DNA from 2 places in the Pseudoalteromonas sp. L1 genome. Region 2 is predicted to be linked to the other one. Evidence: riboswitches for the same ligand, from Rfam matches in the RefSeq annotation. Region 2 holds a riboswitch; the other holds the start of a gene.
What was found. Region 2 has a riboswitch for lysine ahead of dapA (4-hydroxy-tetrahydrodipicolinate synthase). Riboswitches for the same ligand answer to the same signal wherever they lie in the genome.
Positions count from the first base shown of each region.

Region 1: it holds a riboswitch for lysine, as region 2 does, so the genes downstream of both, lysC (lysine-sensitive aspartokinase 3) here and dapA (4-hydroxy-tetrahydrodipicolinate synthase) in region 2, are expected to answer to the same signal.

Region 1 is NZ_JAKKCT010000001.1:712,295-724,867, forward strand. It holds gene L3V38_RS03310 (ATPase) at 1-2,598, opposite strand, end outside; gene L3V38_RS03315 (hypothetical protein) at 2,598-3,143, opposite strand; gene L3V38_RS03320 (hypothetical protein) at 3,146-4,420, opposite strand; gene nhaD (sodium:proton antiporter NhaD) at 4,569-5,816, shown strand; lysine riboswitch at 5,902-6,074, shown strand; gene lysC (lysine-sensitive aspartokinase 3) at 6,156-7,535, shown strand; gene L3V38_RS03335 (4'-phosphopantetheinyl transferase superfamily protein) at 7,512-8,252, opposite strand; gene L3V38_RS03340 (sodium-dependent transporter) at 8,401-9,726, shown strand; gene L3V38_RS03345 (hypothetical protein) at 9,946-10,377, shown strand; gene L3V38_RS03350 (2-hydroxyacid dehydrogenase) at 10,441-11,424, opposite strand; gene L3V38_RS03355 (redoxin domain-containing protein) at 11,390-11,905, opposite strand; gene L3V38_RS03360 (NAD(P)-dependent oxidoreductase) at 12,020-12,573, shown strand, end outside.
Region 2 is NZ_JAKKCT010000004.1:379,867-392,439, forward strand. It holds gene L3V38_RS14685 (thioesterase family protein) at 1-212, opposite strand, end outside; gene L3V38_RS14690 (2OG-Fe(II) oxygenase) at 250-954, shown strand; gene L3V38_RS14695 (cysteine desulfurase-like protein) at 1,009-2,247, opposite strand; gene L3V38_RS14700 (2OG-Fe dioxygenase family protein) at 2,257-2,889, opposite strand; gene acnB (bifunctional aconitate hydratase 2/2-methylisocitrate dehydratase) at 3,089-5,686, opposite strand; gene L3V38_RS14710 (OmpA family protein) at 5,969-7,018, opposite strand; gene L3V38_RS14715 (protein adenylyltransferase SelO family protein) at 7,397-8,809, opposite strand; gene L3V38_RS14720 (DNA-3-methyladenine glycosylase I) at 8,818-9,513, opposite strand; lysine riboswitch at 9,697-9,893, shown strand; gene dapA (4-hydroxy-tetrahydrodipicolinate synthase) at 10,031-10,915, shown strand; gene L3V38_RS14730 (2,3,4,5-tetrahydropyridine-2,6-dicarboxylate N-succinyltransferase) at 10,930-11,670, shown strand; gene L3V38_RS14735 (PLP-dependent decarboxylase) at 11,670-12,573, shown strand, end outside.

The sequences.
Region 1 (12,573 bases), on a different contig from region 2:
TGCTTCATCAATATAAATAGGAATACGATACAGGTTTTGTTCTTGATCACTTAATAGATAGCGAATGAATAGCATGCCGCATAATAGTTTAATAGTGATACGTGTTCCGTTAGAACCTGCTGAATCGATTTTTTCGAAGTGCTCAGTGTCACCCGCACGATTCACCACTTCAAAACGAATATCGAATAAGTCGGTCAGTGTTAGACCGGCTTTTTCTGAAGCAAGCTTAATTAAATGATCTTTTGCTTCGTTTACCGCAGATTCGCTATAAGGCTCTTGGCTTAATAAATCGAGGGTATCGCCTTGCTCAAACTGATTTGAGGTACTGATAATGGTATCAATACTATCAACCAGCATCTTGCGCGGAATAACATTAATTTTGAATGCTTGAAGGTTAGAGATTCGGTGCTGGCTAATCCCTTTATTAAAGCTATTCATTTCGCGGCGTAGGCGGTCTAAGTCTTCGCGCAAGCCTTTAATGGTGGCGGCGACTTCGGTTAACGCAACGCGGCCTTGACGCTCAACGGCATCGCGCTCGTTATCAATGTTATGAAACGCGCTAATCAGCTTTTCGTATTTAGTAAACTCATCGTTTTCGTTATCAAATTTAGTAATACCCGCATTGTAAATATGCATGTAGGTGTTACGTACGTTGATATCAAAGTTTCGTAGCTCTTGGCAGTCCTTGTTAAAGTGATGGATGAGATCGCTTAAGTTATCAAAATCAATACTGATTTCAATCATGTATGGAGTCACTTTGCCAGAGTAAAAATCAAGGGTGTGATCAATACGTTCAGATTTAACTTGACGTAAGCGGTCAGCTTGGCGCGCAAGCAAATCTTTTTTCGATTTGATAATTGAACGATGGTCGCTAATTGAGCCACTGTTCTTTTGAATGTCTTGCAGGTAGTCGTCAACTTGTTCGCGCTCTGCATTTAATTGCTCTTTTAGCAGGGTTTGTGCATCGACAGATTGCTGCATCACTTCAAATTGTTCAAAGCGTTTTAATGCTTCTTCTGAGGCCATTAGCTCATCATATAAGGCATCTTTTTCTTTTTGCTTTTCGGCGACATTAGCTGCGACTTCGCGCTGTTGTTTAAACTCTTTTAGTGAGTTTTCAAGGGCTGCGAGTTGCGCGGTTAATTGCTCTTTATTTTCACCCGTTTGCATTTGCACTGGACTTAGCTTTTTAAGTTTAATCGTCGCACCAGGCAGAGTTAGTACACTGCCTTTCACGTTAGCCGATAACTGCTCTAAGAACTCACCAAAGGCATCTTCGTCTGTGATCTCAACATCACCATTGCTGGTGGTGGCAAACGATAAGATATCTGGGTTCAGAATACGCGAAATCTCTTCAACTTCTTTTAAAGATAAATCTTCACGCATACGGGTGAATAAATTGAACTCAAGGTTCTTCAGCTGTAGTTTTAAGCTCTTAATTTGCTTTTGTGTTTCGCTAATACGGTAATCTAGCGTGTGCAAGCTTTGACCTTGAGCACTGCTTAACGAATGCGATAGCGATTCATAATCTTGCTTAAGCTGCGTAAGGCTTACTTTTAAAGTGGCCTTGTTAACTAGTTCAAACTCAGATTTAAGCGCTCGATAGTCTAAAAACCATTGTTCAATTTGAGTTTGTTTACGCTCAATATCACGCGATTGCTGAATATACAGTTGTTGCTTTTGGTCAAACTCATGCTTTTCGTGCTCGATATCTTCAAGGGCAATATTTAGCTCAGTGAGTTGCTCTTGTTGATAGGTTTCAAAGTCAATCAGTGCTTGGTCAATTTTTGGCGCATAGGCTGCAAGCTTGCCTTTTAAAACCGTTTGGTTTTCAAGCATAGATTCAAGGGCTGCGATTGGCTCTTGCATTGACTCAAGGGCTTTTAGTTCACGTTTGGCGCGATTCACTTTATCAAATGAGCGACGCCACACTTCATAAAAGTCGACCCGTGAGTTTGACATATGACGTTCAAAAACACGTAGCATAAAGCGTTTAACATCACTGGCACCTAACTTATGCAAGTTAAGGATACGGCGAAAAATTTCTTTATAAATCGCTGAATCTTGCACGTTGTTAAGCGGGATCATCTTTAAATTGATATCGCCATCAAACGGGGTCGCGCCACCAGTGAGTAAGGCGTTTAGCTCTTGCGCTTTTAATTCAATTGGATTGAAACCTTGCTCTTTTAAGTGATTAAAAAGCTTGGTGAATTTTACAATGGTTTTGCCTTGGGTGTAGTGCTCAAGGTCTAATTTACCTTGATAGCAAAAAAACTGATGTGCATAACCGGCAATTTTACCAAGGCCAGCAACACCAATCACCACTGGGCCGTTTGGTAAATCGGCTTCGAGTAAAATATAGGATTGATCTGACGAAAAGTAGAATTTTCGGGTTTCGTCTAAATCGTGGCCATCCCATTCTGTTAGGCGTAGATCATTAATCAGTGGAAATTGCAGGGCATTAATCACCGAGCTTTTACCAGTATTGTTGGGTGCACAAATTGAGCTGCTTTTATCCAGAGGGATCACGCATTTTGCATAGCCAGCGGTATTTAAAAGTGCAAGTTTGCTGAGTCCGTAAAGGCTTTGGCTTTGCATTATTCGTCCTCTCCTAGGTAGGTTTCTTCGTTTACTTCCATTAATGCATCGATATAACGATAAATGGGTGCTTGCAGCATAAAGCCGTTTTCTACTTCGCGAGCAAGGCCTAAACGCACCATACGAAGGTACACGTCTTTGCGTAAATCTGAGCCTGAGAAGATTTCTAATTGATCAAACAAGTGCTTGTTGATTTGCACTAAGGTTTGCATGAGTTCAAGGTCGTTTACCTCGTCAAACAAGGCACGCATTGGATCTTTACCGGTATTGGCATAGTGCTCAATCAAGATGTAGATAGTCAGTGCGATAGCACGCGAAATTTTCCCCATGTTTGGGGTGCTTTCATCGCTGCCAAAATAGTAAAAGCCACGGCTATCGTGTTGTAAGTCATGGCCAAGGGCATTAAATAACGCGCGGTAAGCATCAATGTGTTGATCAAGCTCTTGCCACATCAGCGTGTCTTGTTCGCTAATGTGGTAGCCTGATGTGAGCTTTTTATTAATAGCTTGCAGATGCGTTAAATCATCTAAATTAATATCTGTCATGGTTATTGCTCTGTTGCTTTTTGATCGTCAGCAATCGATGAGTTAAATGGATAAAGAGAGAAGTGTTGCTGGGCAATTTTTATTTTTACTTTCTCTTGGCTTTGGCTAATTTCAAGGTCGCCATCGCTAATGAGTTTTTGATACAAGAACAGCATTTCGTCAGCTTCTAAGTCTGGGTAGCTTTCATCTAAGAAACTAAGCAGCGGCTGAGCTTTTTTGCTGGCTTTTTTAAAGCGCTTTTTAAATTGTGTTTTAACATCGTTGTAATCAGGAATATGTGGGCTTTGATAGGCAGGCACATCATCATGTTCTGGTAGTTGATATTCATCGTGCTCAAAGTCAACTAAGCCTGCCATATAGGCCACGATATGACGTTGCTGACCAAGTGAAAAACGCTGTGCGTCTGAGACAAAGTTAGGCTGTACAGCACTTAACATGTTATCGACGCCATTTTTACGCACTAAACCAAGCACTTTGGCCGCTTGGCGAGTAATTAGGTTGTTGCGGCGCAATTCTTCTCGCAGTGGCATCAACATATCGGCGCTTTTGCGTAAACTTTCACGGCCAACTAAATGCATTTCTAAAATACGGGTACGTAATTGCTCTAGCATGCGCTTGTCTTGATATGACTTACCAAGACGGTCAATTTGCTCGATTTGCGCGCTAATTTGCGCTTCGATGGTGTTAAAGCACGCGTGGAAGTCACCACGAATATCAACCATTTCAAGCATAGGTTCTATGTATTCATCAAACGCTTCAATCACTGCTTGATAACGTTTTTGCAAAGATTGCACGGCGTTGTCTGCTTTCGCTTGCTCAACAATGTTTAATATCGCGTTTTCATTGTGGGCAAACAATTTCATTATTTTGCGTACCCGATCATCCATAATCCGGCTGAAACGGCGAAGCTCGTCGTAATCTTCAATTTCACCCGCTTTGGCAAGGCGGTTGCCTAGGCGCGCTAAGTCATCAACTAATACGCTGATTTCTTGGGCAAGACCTAGGTGTTCTTCTTGCAATAAAAAGGTCGCAAAATCAGCGATAGCACGGTTGATTTCTAATTGTGACGACTTCGCAAGAGGAATAATGATATCTTGATTCAATAAACGATTTGTTTCTTTATAAATACGTTCATTTGACCAGCTTGGCTGTTTTTGTTTTATCGCATTTTGTACGTCTTTTAAGCTGAAATCAGCCATCTTAAAACGTTTAAATAATAGTTCTAACACCCCCCAATGCTCTGTAAGGGTATTTAATAACTTTTTAGCTGGGATCATATGGCTCCAGTAAATCAAAATTTTGGTGTTAGCGTTTAGTAGTAATTTATCTAATTGAGAATAGTTTTATGACTTAGATACTGCTAGAATCCGCGCCGAAACACTCGAATTACAATTTTTACATTATTATAAAGGTTGTTCAAACACCATGGTAACCCCACTTATCCTAACCCTGATAGCGGTGGCATTTTTGCTTATCGTTATAGAGGATATTATCCATGTAAACAAGGCCAAAACGACGCTTTTTTTTGGCACTTTATGCTGGATTATCTTGTTTATCTCTCCAATTCATGGGCAAACCCCAGAAACTATCCAACATCAACTTGATCATAATATTTTAGAAATAGCGACGTTGTGGTTATTTCTTATGGCTGCAATGACCTTTGTCGCTTATTTAAACTCGAAAGGGTTTATTCAAAATATTGTTCATAAAATTATGCCAAATCAAATCAGTGAACGGAAGCTGATGTTTTTGATTGGTGGTTTTGCGTTTTTATTTTCATCGATTTCAGACAATATAACCGCGACTTTGATCTCGCTTGCGGTGGTGATGTCACTGAAATTAGACCCTAAAAAATTAATAAAATACGCAACCTTAATTGTATTTAGTGTGAACTCGGGTGGGGTATCGCTTATTACAGGTGATGTAACGACCTTAATGATTTTCCTCGATGAAAAAGTCACTATTGGTAACTTGTTATTACTTATTGTGCCTTCGCTTGCAAGCGTTGCGTTACTGGCTGTGATGTTATCAGCAGGAATGTCGGGTAATGTGGTATTTGAAAAGCAAATGGCTCGTCGTATTGAAAAAACCGACATTACCATTGCGGTTATCTTTTTCTCGACCATTATTGCCACGTTAACTTTGAGCGTGCTTTATAGTGTGCCGCCGTTATTAACCTTTTTATTTGGTTTATCACTGATGTTTTTGGTTGCGCAATTCTTGATGCGCAAAAAAGACGTAAACAAAAAAATCATCGATTATATTCGTGAGATTGAATACGACACACTGTTGTTCTTCGTTGGGGTGTTACTGTTAGTTGGTGCACTGAAAGAAGTGGGTGTGTTATCTCAATTTACACATTTATATGAGCTTATGGCTCCTGAGTATGCGAACTACTTGATGGGCTTGTTGTCGGCTGCGGTTGATAACGTGCCACTAACAGCTGCATTACTGAAAGCTGACATTATTATGAGCCCTCAGCAGTGGTTGTCATTTACCTATGCAACAGGAGTTGGTGGTTCAATGCTCATTATTGGCTCTGCCGCGGGTATTATTGCCATGAGTAAAGTCAAAGCATTAACGTTTATGAGTTACTTAAAAATGTCGCTGTATTTATTAATAGCCTACACAGCGGGTTATTATGGCTCACACCTAGCGGGAAGTTTTATTTAACACTTGACAGCTAGACGTCTAAACGATAACTTTCAAAGCCTGCTTTTAACAGCAGGCTTTGTTATTTTAACCAAGTGTTAACTTAACATTCAGAAGAGGTGCGATACTTAGGTAATTAATGTGAGGTGACGAACGCCAATGACCATTAATGAGGGAAGTACTCGCCGAGAAAAATAGCTGGACGTCACGGTTATTTTTCGGTTTATGGGGCTGAATCCTCAAAACTGTCACCAAACTAGGTGGAGAGCTTCTGGCATGGACTACTCTTTATTTTCAAAGCACCCCCTTGCCGAGTTCTTCTTGAATTACTGTGGATAGTTTTCCACAAAAGGAGACGACATGAATACCCAATTAGCCGCCAACACAAAATCAGATTACGTTGTTGCAAAATTTGGTGGCACCAGTGTAGCTAATTTTGATGCTATGAGTCGCTGTGCGGAAATTGTATGCGCAGATAACCAAGTACGTATTGTTGCTGTGAGTGCCAGTGCGGGCGTTACTAACCATTTAGTTGCATTGTGTAAACGTGATTTGAGCGCTGCTGAGCGCGATGAACACATCACGGGTGTTATTGCTATTCAAGAGAGTATTTTAGCTGAGCTATCGCTTGATGCCGATTTAGCTCATGGCTTTAATGAGACTTTAAGAGCATTTCAGGTGCTTGCGACTGAAGGGGTTAAATCAGCGGCAGAGCAAGACGAGCTGCTCAGTTTTGGTGAGCGCTTATCATCGTATTTATTTACGCAAGTGTTGCGTGGCCAGGGTTTAGATGCTGTGCGATTTGATGTGCGTAAAGTATTAAAAACAGATAGCCAATTCGCTAAAGCCACACCAAACATTGCTGCAACAGCTGCTGCTGCAAAAAAACATTTAGTGCCATTGTTAGCTGAGCAAGTTGTAGTAACACAAGGGTTTATTGGCAGTGATGAATATAACCAAACAACGACTTTAGGCCGTGGCGGCTCAGATTACAGTGCGGCATTACTAGCAGAAGCAATCAACGCAAAGAGTGTGCATATTTGGACGGATGTGGTGGGTATTTTCAGTACTGATCCGCGTTTATGTGTAAAAGCTACACCTATTGCAAGGCTAAGCTTTGATGAAGCTGCTGAAATGGCTACCTTTGGGGCAAAAGTGCTTCACCCAGCTACTATTTTACCAGCAAGCCGTAGTCATATTAGTGTGTTTGTTGGTTCGAGCCGTGAGCCACAATTAGGCGGCACATGGATTGAAAAAGAAAAGTCAGAGCAGCCAGGTATTCGAGCAGTCACACAGCGTAAGAACCAAATTCTTTTAACGGTTAAAAGTCCAGAAATGCTTCTTGCGAGCGGTTTCTTAGCGCGTGTATTTACTATCTTAAGTGAATTTAATATTTCGGTTGATTTGGTTACTACCTCAGAGATCAGTGTGGCAATCACGTTAGATAACGCACCGAATGCATCACGTCCTGAGCTGGATCAAGCCTGTTTAGATAAGCTTTCTGAGTTTTGTCATGTGTCGGTTGAGAATAACTTAACGCTGGTGGCTCTAATTGGTTCTGAGATTCAACTACGACAACAAGAGACCAACTTGATGCAAGTATTGAGTGATTTTAATATTCGTTTAATTTGTCATGGTGCAAGTAAACATAACCTGTGCTTTTTGGTGGAGCAGGGCGAGTCTGACCTTGTTGTTCAAGCTATTCATAGTCGATTATTAGAAAGCCAAGTCGCGGCATAGGTCGTTAAAGTTAATAAAAGAGCACTGCCAGTCAGTGCTTTTTTGTGCCACCACGCTTATGTCAAAATCATTCAGTGTGTTACTTGAGGCCGTGAGGTTATGTTTTTCGATTTCAGTAAACACATTTGGGCTCAAAAGTTTAGCGATAGGTTGTGATGTTGCTTTGGCAAGTGCTTCTTTCAGTGTCCAAATCCTAAAAAAGCATCCAGCTTGCTCATTTATATCGCAAAAGCTACTTATTAAATTAACTTCATTGTGATCGTAAAAATGTTTGGCGAGCTTCACAAAAGGGCGTGTTTTCGAACAGTGTTCTATATCAAAACCAAATTGATTTTGCTCAGGGTTTAGTGCTGCACCAATAAAACCACGGGAATGTGATAAGCAGGCCCAAATTGGTTCACTTACAGGAAAGTGAAGCTTCAATTTGTTGTCTACGTCATCAAATTGGCTCGAAATTGCGCAAAGTGGTGTATTTTTGAGTAAAGGAATGCTGCGTTTTAGTAAATACTTAAGTACTAAGCGCGTGGCAATATACTCTTGCTTAGCGGCTGGCATTTTGCGTTTTGTAAGTACACTGAGTTCGAATTCACTGAGTAACTTTTCAACGGGCAAGGTGCTGATATCGATACGTGAAGCATCCATAAGTACAACTTGTTTATCAGTTGAACTTAGCGCCGAATCAATTTTTAAGGTGTTAGAAAAATAGTGACTGCTCATGGTTTGTGGCTTTTACGAAACCCTACAATTAGATTTGTTTATTTTTACAGCAAATGCTCTTGTATGGGCACGAACAAACGCAAATTGTTTACGCAGTTGACTGTAATTATGGTTTAATGAGGAAAAATAATAACAGAAATGTAGATGTATGGCACAAGTTCGTGATGGCTTCCAAAGTCGTATTGGTTTTGTACTTGCCGCTTCTGGTGCGGCAGTAGGTTTAGGTAATATTTGGGGGTTCCCAACGCAGGCGGCAAACCATGGCGGCGGTGCATTTTTACTTGTTTATTTTATCGTTATTTTCTTGTTAGCACTTCCTGCTTTATATACTGAGCTGTTTTTAGGCCACCAAGCGCAGGCTAACCCAGTTAAAGCGCTATCAAGTGCATGGCAAGACACCGCACCCAAAGTGGGAGCAGCAGCCGGCTACATAGGCCTGTTTGGTGCTGTTGTGATGCTGAGCTTTTATTCAATCGTTGCAGGTTGGATGCTCGCGTACGCACTTGAACCAATTGCCAATTTTTTTGGTCTGACTGAGTTAAGTCATTTTTTACATAGTGATTCAATGGCACGCAACTTTGTGTTTACGCCATTGATGCTTATTCTAACCGCAAGCATTATTTTAAAAGGGGTTAAATCAGGTATCGAAACCTGGTCACGCCGCTTAATGCCATTATTGTTAGTATTGCTAGTGGCTTTAATTGGCTACATAGGCACCCTAGATGGTGCAATGGATGGTTTTGCTGCTTATTTAGTGCCTGACTTTAGCCAAATTCTCGATGCGAACTTAATTATTGCAGCAATGGGGCAGGCGTTCTTTTCATTGTCGTTAGGCGTCGGCTGTATGATGGTTTACGGCTCATATTTAAAGCCTGATGCGAACTTACCAAAACTAACTGGCACCGTTGCATTACTTGACACGGGTGTGGCATTTTTAGCAGGTTTATTGATTATTCCGGCTATTTTTGTTGCCCAGCATAACGGCGTAGAAGTGTTTAGCGGCGGTAAGTTGGTAGGCGAAGGACAGTTAATTTTTGCTATTTTACCTGAGCTATTTAGCACTATGGGGCAAGTAGGCTTAGTGGTTGGTTTATTATTTTTTGTGTTGATGTCGATTGCATCGGTGACCTCAACCATTTCATCAACCGAAATTCCAGTCGCATTTTTAGTTGAAAACCACAGTATTGAGCGTAAACAAGCAACTTTATTTGTTACCTTAGTGGTGTTTATTGCTTCATCGCTGATCATCCTTAACTTTGATTGGTTATTTGGCTTAGTGATTATGGTGCTCACGCAGTACCAATTACCCTTGATGGGACTGTTCTATTTCATTACTGTTGGCTGGTTATGGCAGCGTGGTAATAAATTGCATCAAGTATCGAGTGGCCCACATTATTGGTTTGCTCAGTACATTCGCTTTGTCTGCCCGTTATTGATGACGGCGGTATTTGTGAACGTGGCGTTGTTGCAGTAAAAATTAATACTTACTGTAAGTTATAAGATTATTTTAGTAGAGTCCTTCGCTAGTTACAGAAGAGGATGGCAGTTATTCATACAATCACACACACTTTATAGATGCACTTAAAGAGTTATCGCAAAAACAATAACGCATTATTTGCTAAAAGGGATATAAATTAAAGGAGCTGATAAGGGAGGATAAGCTTTGCAAACATTAATGAGAAAAAGGAAGAGAGTGAGCTTCAAACTGCTAAACAGCCTCCTATATAGGCTATTATTTGGTGGTATGTTTGCTTACTATTTGGCAGAGTTTGCGGAAAAGCCATTTGTGATGCAACTCGGCTTTATCGTTGTGTGTTGTATAATTTCTATGATTGTAGATTATTGGATGCTAAAGCCTAAGAGCTCTGGTGAGGTGGCAATCGATGATGGTGAATTACTGTTATTAGGCGTTAAATTAAACATATCTGAAGTGACAGAAATTCTCTACTCTCAAACCAAAAGGTTCGAACATACGGTAAGGTTTAGTTTTAAAAATCACACTTACCAAGACTTCGAGCTTGCTTCTTCTGATCTAATTGACGATTTGCGTTTCTATGATTTCTTGGTTAAACACCAATTACCAGTAAAAATGCTCGATAATAGCGAAAGACTAAACGAACAATAATTAGTAACAAGGTCTAGTAGTAAACAGCTAGGCCTTTTTTATTTTTAAAACTTAACTCTTTACTTAAAGAACCTCATTCGTTAATGGTAAACCTTGGCTAAGTTCGTTGGCACTTTGTAATGTTGTGCAAGCAATTTCGCTAAGCGCTTCTTGAGTGAAAAAACCTTGATGCCCAGTAACAAGCACGTTTGGAAAACTAACCAAGCGAGAAAAAATGTCATCCTGCATGATTTCTTCGCGGTGATCTTTAAAGAAAAGCTCTGACTCTTGCTCATAAACATCAAGTCCTAAGTGACCGAGTTTTTTGGACTTAAGTGCTTGAATACATGCTTGTGTATCGAGCAGTGCACCACGAGAGGTGTTAATCAGCATGACACCGTCTTTCATTTTTTCAAATGCCTTGGCATCAATTAAGTGATGAGTATGTTCGTTTAGTGGGCAATGCAAGGAGATGACATCACTTTGCGTGAGCAGTGTGTCTAAGTCGCAAAGTGTGTAATCGCCTTTTTTAGCGACAGGATCGCACACTAACACTTTTGCACCGAAACCATTTAAAATATTCACTAATGCTAAGCCGATTTTACCGCAACCTATAATACCGATGGTTTTTTGAAACAGGTTAAAACCCAGCAGGCCATTTAAATCAAAATTTCCTTCGCGTACTCGGTTAAAGGCTTTATGGGTTTTTCGGTTGAGTGTTAGCATAAGTGCTACACAATGCTCAGCAACGGCCTCAGGGCTATAAGCTGGGACACGACAAACCTTGATGTTGTGCTCTTTGGCGGCTGCTAAATCAACATTATTAAAACCCGCACAACGTAATAATATGGCTTTAATACCTAAAGTGGCCATATTGGCTATGACATCTTTATCGACAGTGTCGTTTACAAATACGCACACTGCATCAAAACCATGGCATAGAGGTGTTGTGGCACTGTTGAGAGATTGCTCAAAATAACTGAGCGAAACTGACTCAGCGTATTCCGTTAGATTCCTTTCAAAAAACGGTTGTTCATACTTTTGCGCACTGAATAAGGCCAGTTTCATCATTTAAATTACTCTCTATCACCATTTTGAGGGCTTCAGGTTTAGTGCGCGGGGCATATCGCGCAACAAGTTGACCCTCTGAGTTTATAAGAAATTTGGTGAAATTCCATTTAATTGCGCGGTTTTGCGCAATTCCGCGGGTATGGCATTTTAAATAATTAAATAACGGATGCGCCTCAGGCCCATTGACTAATACTTTATTAAAAATAGGAAAGCTAACATCAAAATGCTGTTGGTAGAAAGTCTGTAGCTCCTGCCCATCTAACGGCTCGTTATGACCAAACTGATTACAGGCGAAAGCAAGCACTGTAAATCCGCGTCCTTGATACTCATTATAGAGTTTTTCAAGGCTGGCCATTTGCATTGAAAAGTTACATTTACTGGCGGTATTTACGATAAGTGCTGTTCTTCCTTTTAACGATTCAAGGCTGAAATTTTCACCGGATGTAAGCTGGGCATTGAAACGATATATACTATCCATGTTTTACCTGTGTGTTTTTAAACGGTTTAAATGAACTTTTTTTCATTCGCTTTTTAGTTATTCGATTGAGATAATGAAATTGTTACTAATTTATCACTCAAATAGGTCAGTTTTATGTCAATGAAAGTCGCCTTCATCGGATTAGGTGTAATGGGTTACCCTATGGCAGGTCACCTTGCCAACGCAGGTCACAACGTGACTGTTTACAACCGCACTACAGCAAAAGCGCAAAAGTGGGCTTCAGAGTATCAAGGTCAATATGCTCAAACACCTAGTGAAGCTGCAAAAGGCGCTGAAATTGTATTTATGTGTGTGGGTAATGATGATGACCTACGGTCAGTTGTTTATGGCGACAAGGGTGTGCTTGCGGGCATGGAGTCTGGGAGCTATTTAGTTGACCATACAACGACTTCGGCCGAGGTAGCCCGCGAAGTGGCGACTCAAGCGAAACTACAAGGTGTTGCATTTTTAGATGCGCCAGTTTCTGGCGGCCAAGCGGGAGCAGAGAATGGTGTATTAACCGTGATGGTCGGTGGCGACGAGACTGATTTTAATGTTGTTCAGCCTGTTATGGCTGCCTTTAGCCGCTTTAGCCAATTATTAGGCGAAGTAGGCTCTGGTCAGCTTTGCAAAATGGTTAATCAAATTTGTATCGCAGGTGTGGTACA
Region 2 (12,573 bases):
ATTTCAACCTCATGGCCGTAAAATAGCTCGCCGACGAAACTGACTTCAACCTTAGCAATAATCAATTTCCAGTCGTGAGGGTTTAAATCAGGTGTAAAAAATTTAAAAATAGGGACACGCGCTGCTTCAAACCATATGGGGAGTACGGTATTGTTGATGTGCCCTAGAACATCCGTTTCGCTAAAACGAGGCGAGATTTTTTCTGTAAACATAGTAACCCTATAAAAAAATATAAATAAAAGGTAGCTCATGACGGACTTTATTCGTGTATACGAAAACGCCCTTAGTAAAGAATTTTGCGACAACTTTATCACGCTATTTGAACAAAGCGCGCATTTAAAGCAGGGCATGACCTCTGGCGGCATCGATTTAGCAAAGAAAGATAGTCATGACTTATATCTGAGTAATCATCCAGAATATGCTGAACAATTAAAACACATTCAGCAAGTTACTGCTGGTTACGTCTTTAAATACATTGAAGAGCACATATTCATGATGATTGGTGCCTTTGGGTTGAAAGTGTATCATCCCAAAACAGGAAAACCAGTTGATTTAACACAAGATAACTATGAAGAAGTCGGTAAACCTCAACTGCCATTATTAGTCCAGCAAATTTTTAGAATGGGTCCTATTCAGGCACAAAAGTACGATATTAATAAAGGTGGCTACCCGTATTGGCATAGTGAGGTATACCCACAAATTGGCCATAACGAAACCTTGCATCGTGTGCTGTTATTTATGTTTTACTTAAATGATGTCGAAGAAGGTGGAGAAACAGAGTTTTACTATCAACAACGTAAAATATCGCCAAAACAAGGCTCTATGGTAATAGCGCCAGGTTACTTCACGCATACTCACCGTGGCAACAAGCCCATTTCAAATGATAAGTATATTTTAACGTCGTGGATTTTATTCAACCGCGCAGAACAAATTTATGGACAGCCGCAGTCGTAAACTTGTTATATTAGCTATCAGAAACGACATTCTGATAGCTAACTAGTAACGTGTTTACATCTTTAATAACTGATCAAATAAATCGAAAACCTGATCGAGTTCTTCAATAGTGTTGTAATGCATACAACCAATACGTACTACACCGCCGGTATCTAATACACCTAGCTGCTTACACAAACCTTGTGCATAGAAATTACCATCCCACACACAGATATGCTGTTTGCCTAAAAATTCAGACACGATACGCGGCTCGATACCTTCAAACGTTAAAGCAAAAGTCGGTGTACGCTCTTCTAAACGCGCCAAATCATTAATACCAAATAACTTAATACGTGGATAATCTGCTAAGCGAGTTAAGAAATGCTTACTGAGTGACATTTCGTGTTGTTTAGTGGTAGCAAATGCAGCAGCGAGCTTTTCTCGGCGTGAATGACTATCATCAAGCTCACTAATTGCAGCAATGTAATCAACCGCAGCAATAAGGCCAGCCAGGGCTTCGAAGCTTTGTGTACCGGTTTCCCAGCGACCTGGCACAACATCTTTTGCAGGTTCAACTTTGTATGGTGTGAAACCTTCAAGGTGCTCGCGTTTACCATAGACAATACCAAGGTGAGGACCAAAGAACTTGTATGCAGAGCACGCTAAAAAGTCACAATCAAGCGCTTGTACATCAACCAGCTCATGAGGTGCGTAATGAACGGCATCAACATAGACTAACGCACCAACGGCATGAGCAAGCTCAACAATGCGTTTAATGTCATTAATTGAACCAGTGGTGTTTGATGCATATGTCACAGCAACAAGCTTTGTTTTGCTAGATAAAAGGCTTTCAAAGTGCGCCATGTCTAAGCTGCAATCAGCTTCGTTGATAAGCGCCGTTTTTACTGTCGCACCTTTATCTTCAGCAGCTTGCTGCCACGATGAAACGTTTGAGAAGTGATCAGCATTCGTGACAATAATTTCATCATTTTCAGTCCAATCACGCGAAATTGCACGGCTAAAGCTAAACGTTAAGCTTGTCATGTTTGCACCAAACACGATTTGCTCTTTAGCTGGCGCATTTAATAAATCGGCTGCGGCTTGGCGAGCGTTTGCCATTAGCTCAACAGTTTTATCACTTGAGAAAAATGCACCGCCTAAGTTTGAGTTGTAGTAACCCAAATAAGCAGTCATGGCACTTAAAACTGACTGCGGCACTTGCGAGCCACCAGGGCCATCAAGGAAAATCGGCGACTGACCTGCGACTTGTTGCATAAGTGCAGGAAATTGGCGACGTAATTGCGTTAAGTTCATACTATACCCTTACGCAGTGAGTACGAAGCAATCAAGGTAACCTTCTTTGCTTGCGTCTAATTTATTCATTGGTGTAGCGTTGTGCCATACTTCACGATCATTAATCAGTGCGAACATACCGTCTTTAATTTCCATTTTGAAACATGGCTCTGCTTGCTGGTGTTCATAAACAAGTAGCTCACCACCTTCTAAGTTTTCGTGCGATACACCACATACACACACGTGATCAAAACCATCTTGATGAACACCTTCTGGCGCAGCAGGTGTGTCGCTGTCGATCGCAAGCATTCTGAATTGGTGAATTTCAATATCGCGGTCATCGCTAATACCCGTCATATCGCGGAACTGATTAACGATTTGCTTCATGCCATCAGTGGCTAATAGGCTATCTTCTAAGTTCTCATAAGTACGCTCAACATTACCTTGAAAGGTATTGATTGAGTCGTCTTGTACGAATGCTTTTGTTGCTTGTAGTTTTAGTTCACCATCAACAACTTTAATTACTGAATAACGACGCTTACGAAATTCACCATCTGCGTATGGATTAGCAGGAAGGTTAGCAAAAGAAGGCTTTACTGCGTCAATATGTGCTTGGCTTACAAAGCGAAGTTGTAAGAGGTTCTGGTTGTTTAATGTAGTCATAAAGATCTCGCCTTAAATGTTGAGAATATTGGCGAGGATTTTAATGCAATTGAAGGGAAAATATTGCGTTATTATGTAAACTCAATGCAGTTATTGATCAATTTTAAGATCGATAAAGTCAAAATAATGAAAATTTAATCTAAAATATAAAAAGCCCGCAAAAATGCGGGCTTTAAAGTAAAAATACGCTATTTACTTATTAAACAGCTTGCTGAATGATTACTTCATCTGCCTTTTTCGTATACTGAGGCATACGGTGGAAGTTTAAGTAACGGTAAGTATCAGCTGCCGTTGCATTGATCTTAGCTGCGTACTCTTGGTACTCAGCAGGTGTAGGAAGTTTACCTAAGATTGCTGCTACTGCAGCAAGCTCTGCTGATGCTAAGAATACGTTTGCGCCAGTACCTAGACGGTTAGGGAAGTTACGCGTAGAGGTAGACACAACCGTTGCTTTATCAGCAACACGCGCTTGGTTACCCATACATAGTGAACACCCTGGAGTTTCGATACGAGCACCTACACGACCAAAGATACCGTAGTAACCTTCGTCAGTAAGTTGGTCTTTATCCATCTTCGTTGGTGGTGCAACCCAAAGTTGAGTTGGGATACGACCACTGAAACCATCTAGTAGTTTACCTGCAGCACGGAAGTGACCGATGTTAGTCATACAAGAACCGATGAACACTTCATCGATTTTCTCGCCAGTAACGTCAGAAAGAAGGCGTGCATCATCAGGGTCATTTGGCGCACAAAGGATTGGCTCTTTGATATCTGCAAGGTCGATTTCGATTACATGCTTGTACTCTGCATCAGCATCCGCTTCCATAAGCTCTGGATTCGCTAACCACTCTTGCATTGCGGTGATACGACGCTCAATAGTACGAACATCGCCGTAACCTTCAGAGATCATCCACTTAAGCATTACAATGTTTGACTCTAGGTATTCAGCAATAGACTCTTTAGAAAGCTTAACTGTACAACCTGCCGCTGAACGCTCAGCTGATGCATCAGAAAGCTCGAAAGCTTGCTCAACAGTTAGGTGCTCAACACCTTCGATTTCTAGTACGCGACCAGAGAATTCGTTGATTTTGCCTTTCTTCTCAACTGTTAGAAGACCTTCTTTGATACCAAAGTAAGGGATAGCATGAACTAGGTCACGTAGTGTGATACCTGGCTGCATTTCGCCTTTGAAACGAACTAAGATTGACTCAGGCATATCAAGAGGCATTACACCTGTTGCTGCTGCAAATGCTACCGCACCTGAACCCGCAGGGAATGAAATACCTAGAGGGAAACGAGTATGCGAGTCACCACCAGTGCCTACTGTATCTGGTAATAACATACGGTTTAACCATGAGTGGATTACACCGTCACCTGGACGTAGTGATACACCGCCACGGTTCATGATGAAATCAGGAAGTGTGTGGTGAGTGTTTACGTCGATTGGTTTAGGATAAGCTGATGTATGACAGAAAGACTGCATTGTTAAGTCTGCAGAGAAACCTAAACAAGCAAGATCTTTAAGTTCGTCACGCGTCATAGGACCTGTTGTATCTTGCGAACCAACAGTGGTCATTTTCGGCTCACAGTATTGACCAGGACGTACGCCAGGCATGTTACATGCTTTACCAACCATCTTCTGAGCTAATGTGAAGCCTTTACCAGAATCAGTTACAAGAGCAGGTTTGCGGAAGATATCTTCAGCTTCCATACCTAGTGATGCACGTGCTTTATCCGTTAAACCACGACCGATGATTAGTGGAATACGACCACCAGCACGCACTTCATCAAGAATTACGTCTGATTTTAAGGAGAAAGTAGAGATTACTTCATCAGTACCGTGACGCTTAACAACACCTTCGTATGGGAAGATATCGATTTGGTCGCCCATGTTTAGCTCGTCAACAGGAAGTTCGATTGGCAATGCACCAGAGTCTTCCATTGTGTTGAAGAAGATAGGCGCGATTTTACCGCCTAAACATACACCACCAACGCGTTTGTTTGGTACGTGAGGAATATCATCACCCATGAACCAAAGTACAGAGTTAGTTGCAGATTTACGAGAAGAACCCGTACCAACTACATCACCAACATAAGCAAGAGGTAAACCTTTCGTTTTAAGCTCTTCTAGTTGTGAGATTGGGCCCACTTCACCTGGTTTTTCAGGGTTGATACCTTCGCGCTCATTTTTTAGCATTGCTAAAGCGTGTAATGGAATATCAGGACGAGACCATGCATCTGGTGCAGGAGAAAGGTCATCTGTATTTGTTTCGCCAGTTACTTTGAATACCGTAACTGAGATTTTTTCAGCAACAGCTGGCTTATTTACAAACCACTCTGCATTTGCCCAAGACTCGATTACTTGCTTAGCAAATTCGTTACCTGCTTTCGCTTTTTCTTCTACATCGTAGAAAGCATCGAACATTAATAATGTATTTGATAAACCTTTAACAACGATTGGTGCTAACGCTGCGTCATCTAAAAGATCAATCATAGGCGCGATGTTGTAACCACCTAACATAGTACCAAGTAGCTCAGCAGCTTTTTCTTTTGATACCAATGGAGAGCTCGCTTCACCTTTTGCAACTGCAGCTAAGAAACCTGCTTTGATGTAAGCTGCATCATCAACACCTGGTGGTACGCGGTTAACAAGAAGATCAAGAATAAACTCTTCTTCGCCTGCTGGTGGATTTTTAATTAGTTCAATAAGATCAGCCGTTTGCTGAGCATCTAATGGCGCTGGTACGATACCTAACGCGGCACGTTCTTCTACGTGTTTACGATATTCTTGTAGCACAATATTGCCCTCTTGGTGACGTGAAAGTACTCGGTAGTATTAAACTAAATACCAAATATATAACCCAGTACTTATAGTATTCTGACGATTGATTATAAAGCTTTTAAGTATAGATGAAAATCCATGCTGCGGTTAGGCACTTTATATTCACTATAAATAACATGAATAGTAGTTAAAAAAAAAGCTATTCAGATGAATATTTATTAAGTAAGAATCATTCTTATTTTAGGCATAAAAAAACCCAGCCATATGGCTGGGTTTCTCAAAACTTACAACTCACTATTAACGCATAACTTTTACACGTTGAGTTGACGTTAGTTGCGCTTCAACACGACGGTTTTCAGCGTGAGCTTCTAAAGTGTTTGCTTCATTCTTCAAACGCTCTTCACCATAGCCTTTTGTTGAAATACGATCTTCAGAGATGCCGTCTTTGATTAATTCATCAGCAACATCATCAGCACGCTTTTTAGATAGAGTCATGTTGTACTCAGCATCACCTACTGCTGAGGCATGGCCTTCTAAAACAACCGTTGCGTCTGTATTTTCCTTCATGAAGGTAGCAACTTCAGCAATGTCATCAAAGTAGCGTTGTGGAACAGCCGCTGAGTCATGAGCAAAGCTAACTAGTAGGCTAATTGTTACTGGCTTCTCTTCATACAAAGTACAACCCGTTGCATCTACAGCGTCTGTCATCGGCGTGTTTGCACATTGGTCATCAGCATCAATTACACCATCGTTATCAGAATCTGAATCTGTTGGCTCTTGAACAACAACTGGAGCTGGCTCAACAGGTGCCGCTGGCTCGCTTGATTGACCGAATAAGTAGCTTACACCAAACTTAGCATTTAAGTCTGACTCACTGAACTCTAAACCTCTGTAGTAAGATGTTTCAAAGTTAACTGATAGACCCTCAGTTACAAAGTGTTGGTAACCTAGACCAATATTTGCAAATGTACTTTTCTCGTACACATCAATTTCTTTAAGACCTAACACACCGTAGAATGGACCACCAGAAAAATGGTGCAGCATGTCGATGCCGTATCTATCCATGTCCATGTCGTACTTATCACCCGTGATTAGGTGTTCAGTATCAATATTTCCATCAGCGTACTCTAAACGAGCGCTCCAGTAATCTGAGAATCGGTAACCAATCTCAGCACCGAAACCTGTTGCATAACCAGTTCTCACGTTAGGTGAGTAATCTGTTGCAATCCAAGATGCATCGTAGTAGTCACCGAATACACCGATATAAAAACCTTCTTTCTCTGCAGCAAATGTTGATGCACTAGTTGCAGCTAATGCGATCGCCATAGTAAGTGATTTTAATTTCATTGTTTCCTTCCCATTTTCACAATTAAAATTTTCAGCTAAGTCATCCCAGCCCATTTTATAAGCAGAATACTCTTCGATTTGTTAACCTATACTTAATAGGTAACAGGTTATACTACTAACTCAAATCATAGTTTGATTCAGGTCATTAGAAACTATAGGTGATAATATAAAACTTACCTAATACTATAGTTAAATCGTCATTCAAATTAACAACTCGTTATTATTGTTAATTAACAACGACTATAAATTAACTAAAAAATAGACTTAATAACTAGGTGCGTTAACTTATATAAAAAGTGTTCAGTCATATTTCTTAGCATAGGTGTTAAATATTACACTTAGGCACAGTAGCTAACAATCAGCCTTTTCTGGAATTTTTTAAGTTCCACAAAAAGTTTGATAATTCGCATCACCTTCCTTAGGAGGCTCATACCAATGTGTATTTTCAGCTTTATAAATATAAGGATTTGATATCACTTTCAAAAATGCTTCCAGTGAAGCGCTTTTTCCAGAGTTCTCATATTCACCTATAATCATTTCGATATTATGGTTGCGTGGAATGACTGCAGGATTAACAGCACGCATCGTTTTATAACTTTGAGTAGATGTTCTTAAAAACCATTTTTTATACCATTCTTTTATATTGGCAGGTATGGTTACCGGAGACTGTAATGACTCAGTCAAAAGATTAAATGTGTTGGTATAATCCAATTTATGTTGCTTCATTAACGTCAACAATTCAGAAACAAGTATATGATCATCTCCTTCCAGGCTTTCTAAGCCCAGCTTTTTTTGCCACATAAAATTAAAGGCGTCATTGAACCGAGTTGAAAAACTATTTATAACCGTTGAAAGGTCTGTAAGCGCTTGTTTTTCGTCTTTAAATAAAAGTAATAGACTTTCAGCTAGGCGCGCACAATTCCAATTAGCAATCGTCGGCTGATTGCCAAATGCATAGCGCCCTTGGTGATCAATTGAGCTAAACACAGTATCAAAATCAAAGTTGTTCATCATAGCGCAAGGACCATAATCAATGGTTTCACCACTTATCAAGGTGTTATCAGTATTCATAACACCGTGTATAAAACCGACACGCATCCAACTTACTATCAACTCAATTTGCTTGTCTTGTACAGCTGTTAAAAAGTCGATATAGCGCTGTTCTCCAGTGCTATTAATTTCAGGAAAATGACAACAGATAGCGTAATCGACAAGCTTTTCTAATCCTTCTATATCACCCTGTGTTGCTAAGTATTGAAATGAACCAACACGGATATGGCTTTTAGCTAAACGCGTGACGACCGCACCAGGTCGAGGAGGATTTCGATATACCGTTTCACCAGTAGTCACCACAGCTAAACAGCGCGTAGTCGCGATACCTAGCGCATCAAGCGCCTCACTCATAATATACTCACGCACTGCAGGGCCAATGGCACAACGACCATCACCACCGCGTGAGAACACTGTTGCTCCTGCGCCTTTTAATTGCACATCCCACAATGTTCCATCTTGATCTGTAATAGCGCCAAGCAAATGCGCCCTGCCATCACCAAGACGCGGTGAAAAATGACCAAACTGATGACCTGAGTAACCAAGTGCAACCGGTGCCACGGCGTTATCTATCGCTGAACCAGATAGCAATTTAGCTAAGAATTCGCTGTCGTGATTAATCGCAAAATTATCAGCGAGCTTGTCATTGAAGAGCAGCAATTGCGGCTCAGCAACGGCGCTCGGCATATCTTCAATAGCGAGCAGTTCACTAATATCTGTGTATCGAGTTTGCAGTTTCATAACTGTCCTTAACGTGTGGCTACACCTACGCGGTTATCACCTACCCCATAGGCCACAAGCTGACTAAGTGCTTGCAGGCTATAGCCACTTTGCTGTTGTAGTTCATTGAAAAAATCTTGCGCTGCTTGTAACGATTTTTTAGTTTGTAAGCCGCCGTCTATCAACTCGTGGGCACGCAAGTAGGTTTCTACATCGCGAGAAAGTAAAAAGGTATCTTTACCAAGCGCTCGCAAAGCGTAAGGGCCTGTATTTCCCCCTAAACGCGCACCATGTTTTTTAAGATAGGCCCACAAGCCAATAATATTGTCAGTTGGCCAATCCGCAATAAATTGGCTGAAGCTGCCATGTTTTTCGGCAACTTCGTGGATCATGTACGCATTTTCAGGGATCGTTTGTACTTTTTTAAAATTACGAACAATTCGCTCGTCACTGGCTTTTTGCTCAAGCATATCTGGCGGCATCATCAACAGTTTCTCTACACTGAAATCCCAAAACACGTCGCGAAAACCTGCCCACTTGTTATTAATAACAGACCAATAAAAGCCACTTTGAAAAACTTTGCGCGTGAACTCTTCTAACCATAAATCGTCATGTATTTTGGCAATATCAGTATCATCGAGCGGGTTTGATAACAGTGCATGCAGCATTTCTTCGCTGCCCTTTCGAGATACGGCTCGTTGATAAATATCGTTAAATTTTTCCATCATTTTTCCAATTTATTTGGTTAACGCTAAGTGTACGTAAAAACACGCTTATACGTAACCATGTTGCAAAATCGGTCACTAAAAAACAAATCCTTCGTCTTGACACCTAGATGGCTAAAATGCTTTAATCGCCGAATATACCCTATTTAACTATGTTGGCTTTAACCTTTAAAGCGAGCATAAAGGGCTGGAAGAGGTGCGTTATTCAGGTAGCGTATGGGAAGAGCACAGACTCTGTTGATCATACGTGAGGGGAATTAACGCCGAGAAGTAACACCGTTTGTGAGGTGCTTATTTCGGGCGACTGGGCTGAATCCCAGCGACTGTCACCAACAATAGCAAATTGCTATTGATTAGTTTGGTGGAGAGCTTCTGGTCTTAGTATAATAAGGCCGTCGCGTCTTTATTATTTTAAGCCCATTCGCTCTTCGAATTATACCTTGTTCGAACGACGACATGCGGCTCCATTCAAATGTTCCCGCATAAACTCTTCGAATACCTTATAAGTTCGTGAGAGATGATCAACAATTTTGATTTAAACGACTATCCATTATGGACAGCGCTTGTCACGCCATTTTCTGAATCTGGCGAGGTCGATTACACGGCCCTTGAACAACTAGTGGCTGAGCAGCAAGATGCAAATAACGGCATTTTATTGCTTGGCAGTACCGGTGAAGGACTGGCGCTTTCACTTAAAGAGCAACAAGCCATTGTTGAGCATGTTTGCCAATTAGCACCGAGAGTACCACTCATGGTTGCTGTGGGCGGTATGAACCTTAAGCAACAAATTGCTTGGGTTGAATACTGCAATCAACTACCTATTCATGGCTATCTATTGGGCTCACCTCTGTATGCAAAGCCAGGGGTTGTTGGCCAAACACATTGGTTTGAAAGCCTACTTAACGCAAGTCATCACCCTTGTATGTTGTATAACGTACCAGGAAGAAGTGCAGTTGAGATTGCACCGCAGGTGATCAAAAACCTTGCTGAGCACAAAAACCTTTGGGCTTTAAAAGAAGCCAGTGGCGACATTAGTAAATTTGAAGGTTTTAGAACGGCATCACCAACTCTGGCCATTTTCAGTGGCGATGATGCACTTATGCCATATTTTGCTCAAGCTGGTGCAAAAGGTTTAGTGTCGGTTGCCGCGAATGCTTGGCCGAGTCAAACCCATGAGTTTGTTAAACGCAGTTTAAGTGGTCAATACCCAAATCTATTCACCGATTGGTCGCAAGCAATCCAAAGTTTGTTCGCTGTGGCAAATCCAATCCCCGTAAAAGTACTGATGCACCTGCAAGGTAAAATAAATACCCCGCATTTACGTCCGCCGCTTACGCATTTAGAGCTTGAGCAAACAGACAGCATCACCCACGCAAACAACACAATTTTATCTTGGAACTAAAAACAGGTTTTATCATGAGCTGGTTAGAATTATTAAACAACTTAGAATCAGGCGCAGTTCGCGCAGCGACACAAGACGAGAACGGCAACTGGCACGCCAATGTAGAAGTTAAACAAGGCATTTTAGAAGCTTTCAAAAATGGCACAAATACTGAGTTCCCAGGTGGTTTTGTTGATAAGCACAACTTGGCACCACAAGGCTTTGCAGCCGATGCAGGCGTGCGTATGGTACCAGGTGGTAGCAGTGTTCGTCGGGGCGCACACGTTGCTAAAGGCACGATTATTATGCCACCAGCGTATGTAAATATTGGTGCATTCATCGACGAAGGCACGATGGTCGACAGCCACGCACTAGTGGGTTCATGTGCACAAGTAGGTAAAAATGTTCACCTAAGTGCAGCAGTACAATTAGGTGGTGTACTTGAACCAATTGGTGCCAGCCCAGTAGTGATTGAAGATGATGCATTCATCGGCGCAGGCTGCGTTATTGTTGAAGGTGTGGTTGTGAAAAAAGGGGCTGTGCTTGCGCCGGGTGTGCGCTTATCGGCAACCATTCCTGTTTACGATTGTGTGAATGAGCGCCAGCTAGACAAAGGTGAAGCAATCCCAGAAAACGCGATTGTAATCCCAGGTTCTCGCCCAGCTTCAAATGCATGGGCTCGCGAGCAAGGCCTAAGCATGTCTTGTGCATTGATCGTGAAATACCGTGACGAACAAAGCGATGCATCATTACTGTTAGAAGAGGTTTTACGTTAATGAGCTTTTTGAGCACGCCCATCAAGCAAGCGGTTGAACACGTTTCAACGCATCTTGATACGCCATTTTTTGTCTATGATTTAGATAAATTAACTGCACATTTAAAGCAACTAACTGCGCAAACCGATGTGAAACTTTGGTATGCCGTTAAGGCCAACCCACTGTCTCGCATTATTCAATGTTTAGACAGCGCAGGGTTTAACTTTGATGTTGCAAGTAAAGGTGAACTTGAGCAAGTACTTGCTCAAGGCATCGATAGCGAGCGCGTGCTCAACACAGGGCCTGCAAAGAGCCCTAAACAAATTTCACATTTTATTGCTCGCGGCGTACGTACCTTCGTGGCCGAGAGCATTAACCAAGTTCGCTGGTTAAATGAGGAAGCAACAAAAGCAAATTGTCAGTTGCAAATTCTATTGCGTGTACAACTTCGTTGGCCAGACAGCGAAAAGAATCCACTTGGCGGCGATAGCCTTACTCCTTTTGGTTTAGGCTGTGATGAGTGGCAAGCACTCACTGCAAGTGATTATCCAGCTCTTAGCTTTGATGGTCTGCATATTTTCCAATGGGGCAATATGCTGAGCACTAACAAGCTCGCCGAGCTATGGCGCGCGATGATTGCGCCATTACAACAGCTAGCACGCTCATTAAATATTAACCTTCATATTCTCGATTTAGGGGGTGGCTTAGGCATTCCTTATACCCAAGATGCTAACCAACTTGATTGGTCTGCACTTATCGAGACCCTGGCGAGCATTAAAGCAGATGCTGGTGTCAAAGAGCTTTGGATGGAACTTGGCCGCTATGCGGTTGGCGAATGTGGCCATTACGCAACACCGGTTGTTGAGCGCAAAGAGAATTACAATCAACAGCAGGTGATTTTATCAGGGGGTATTAACCATTTAC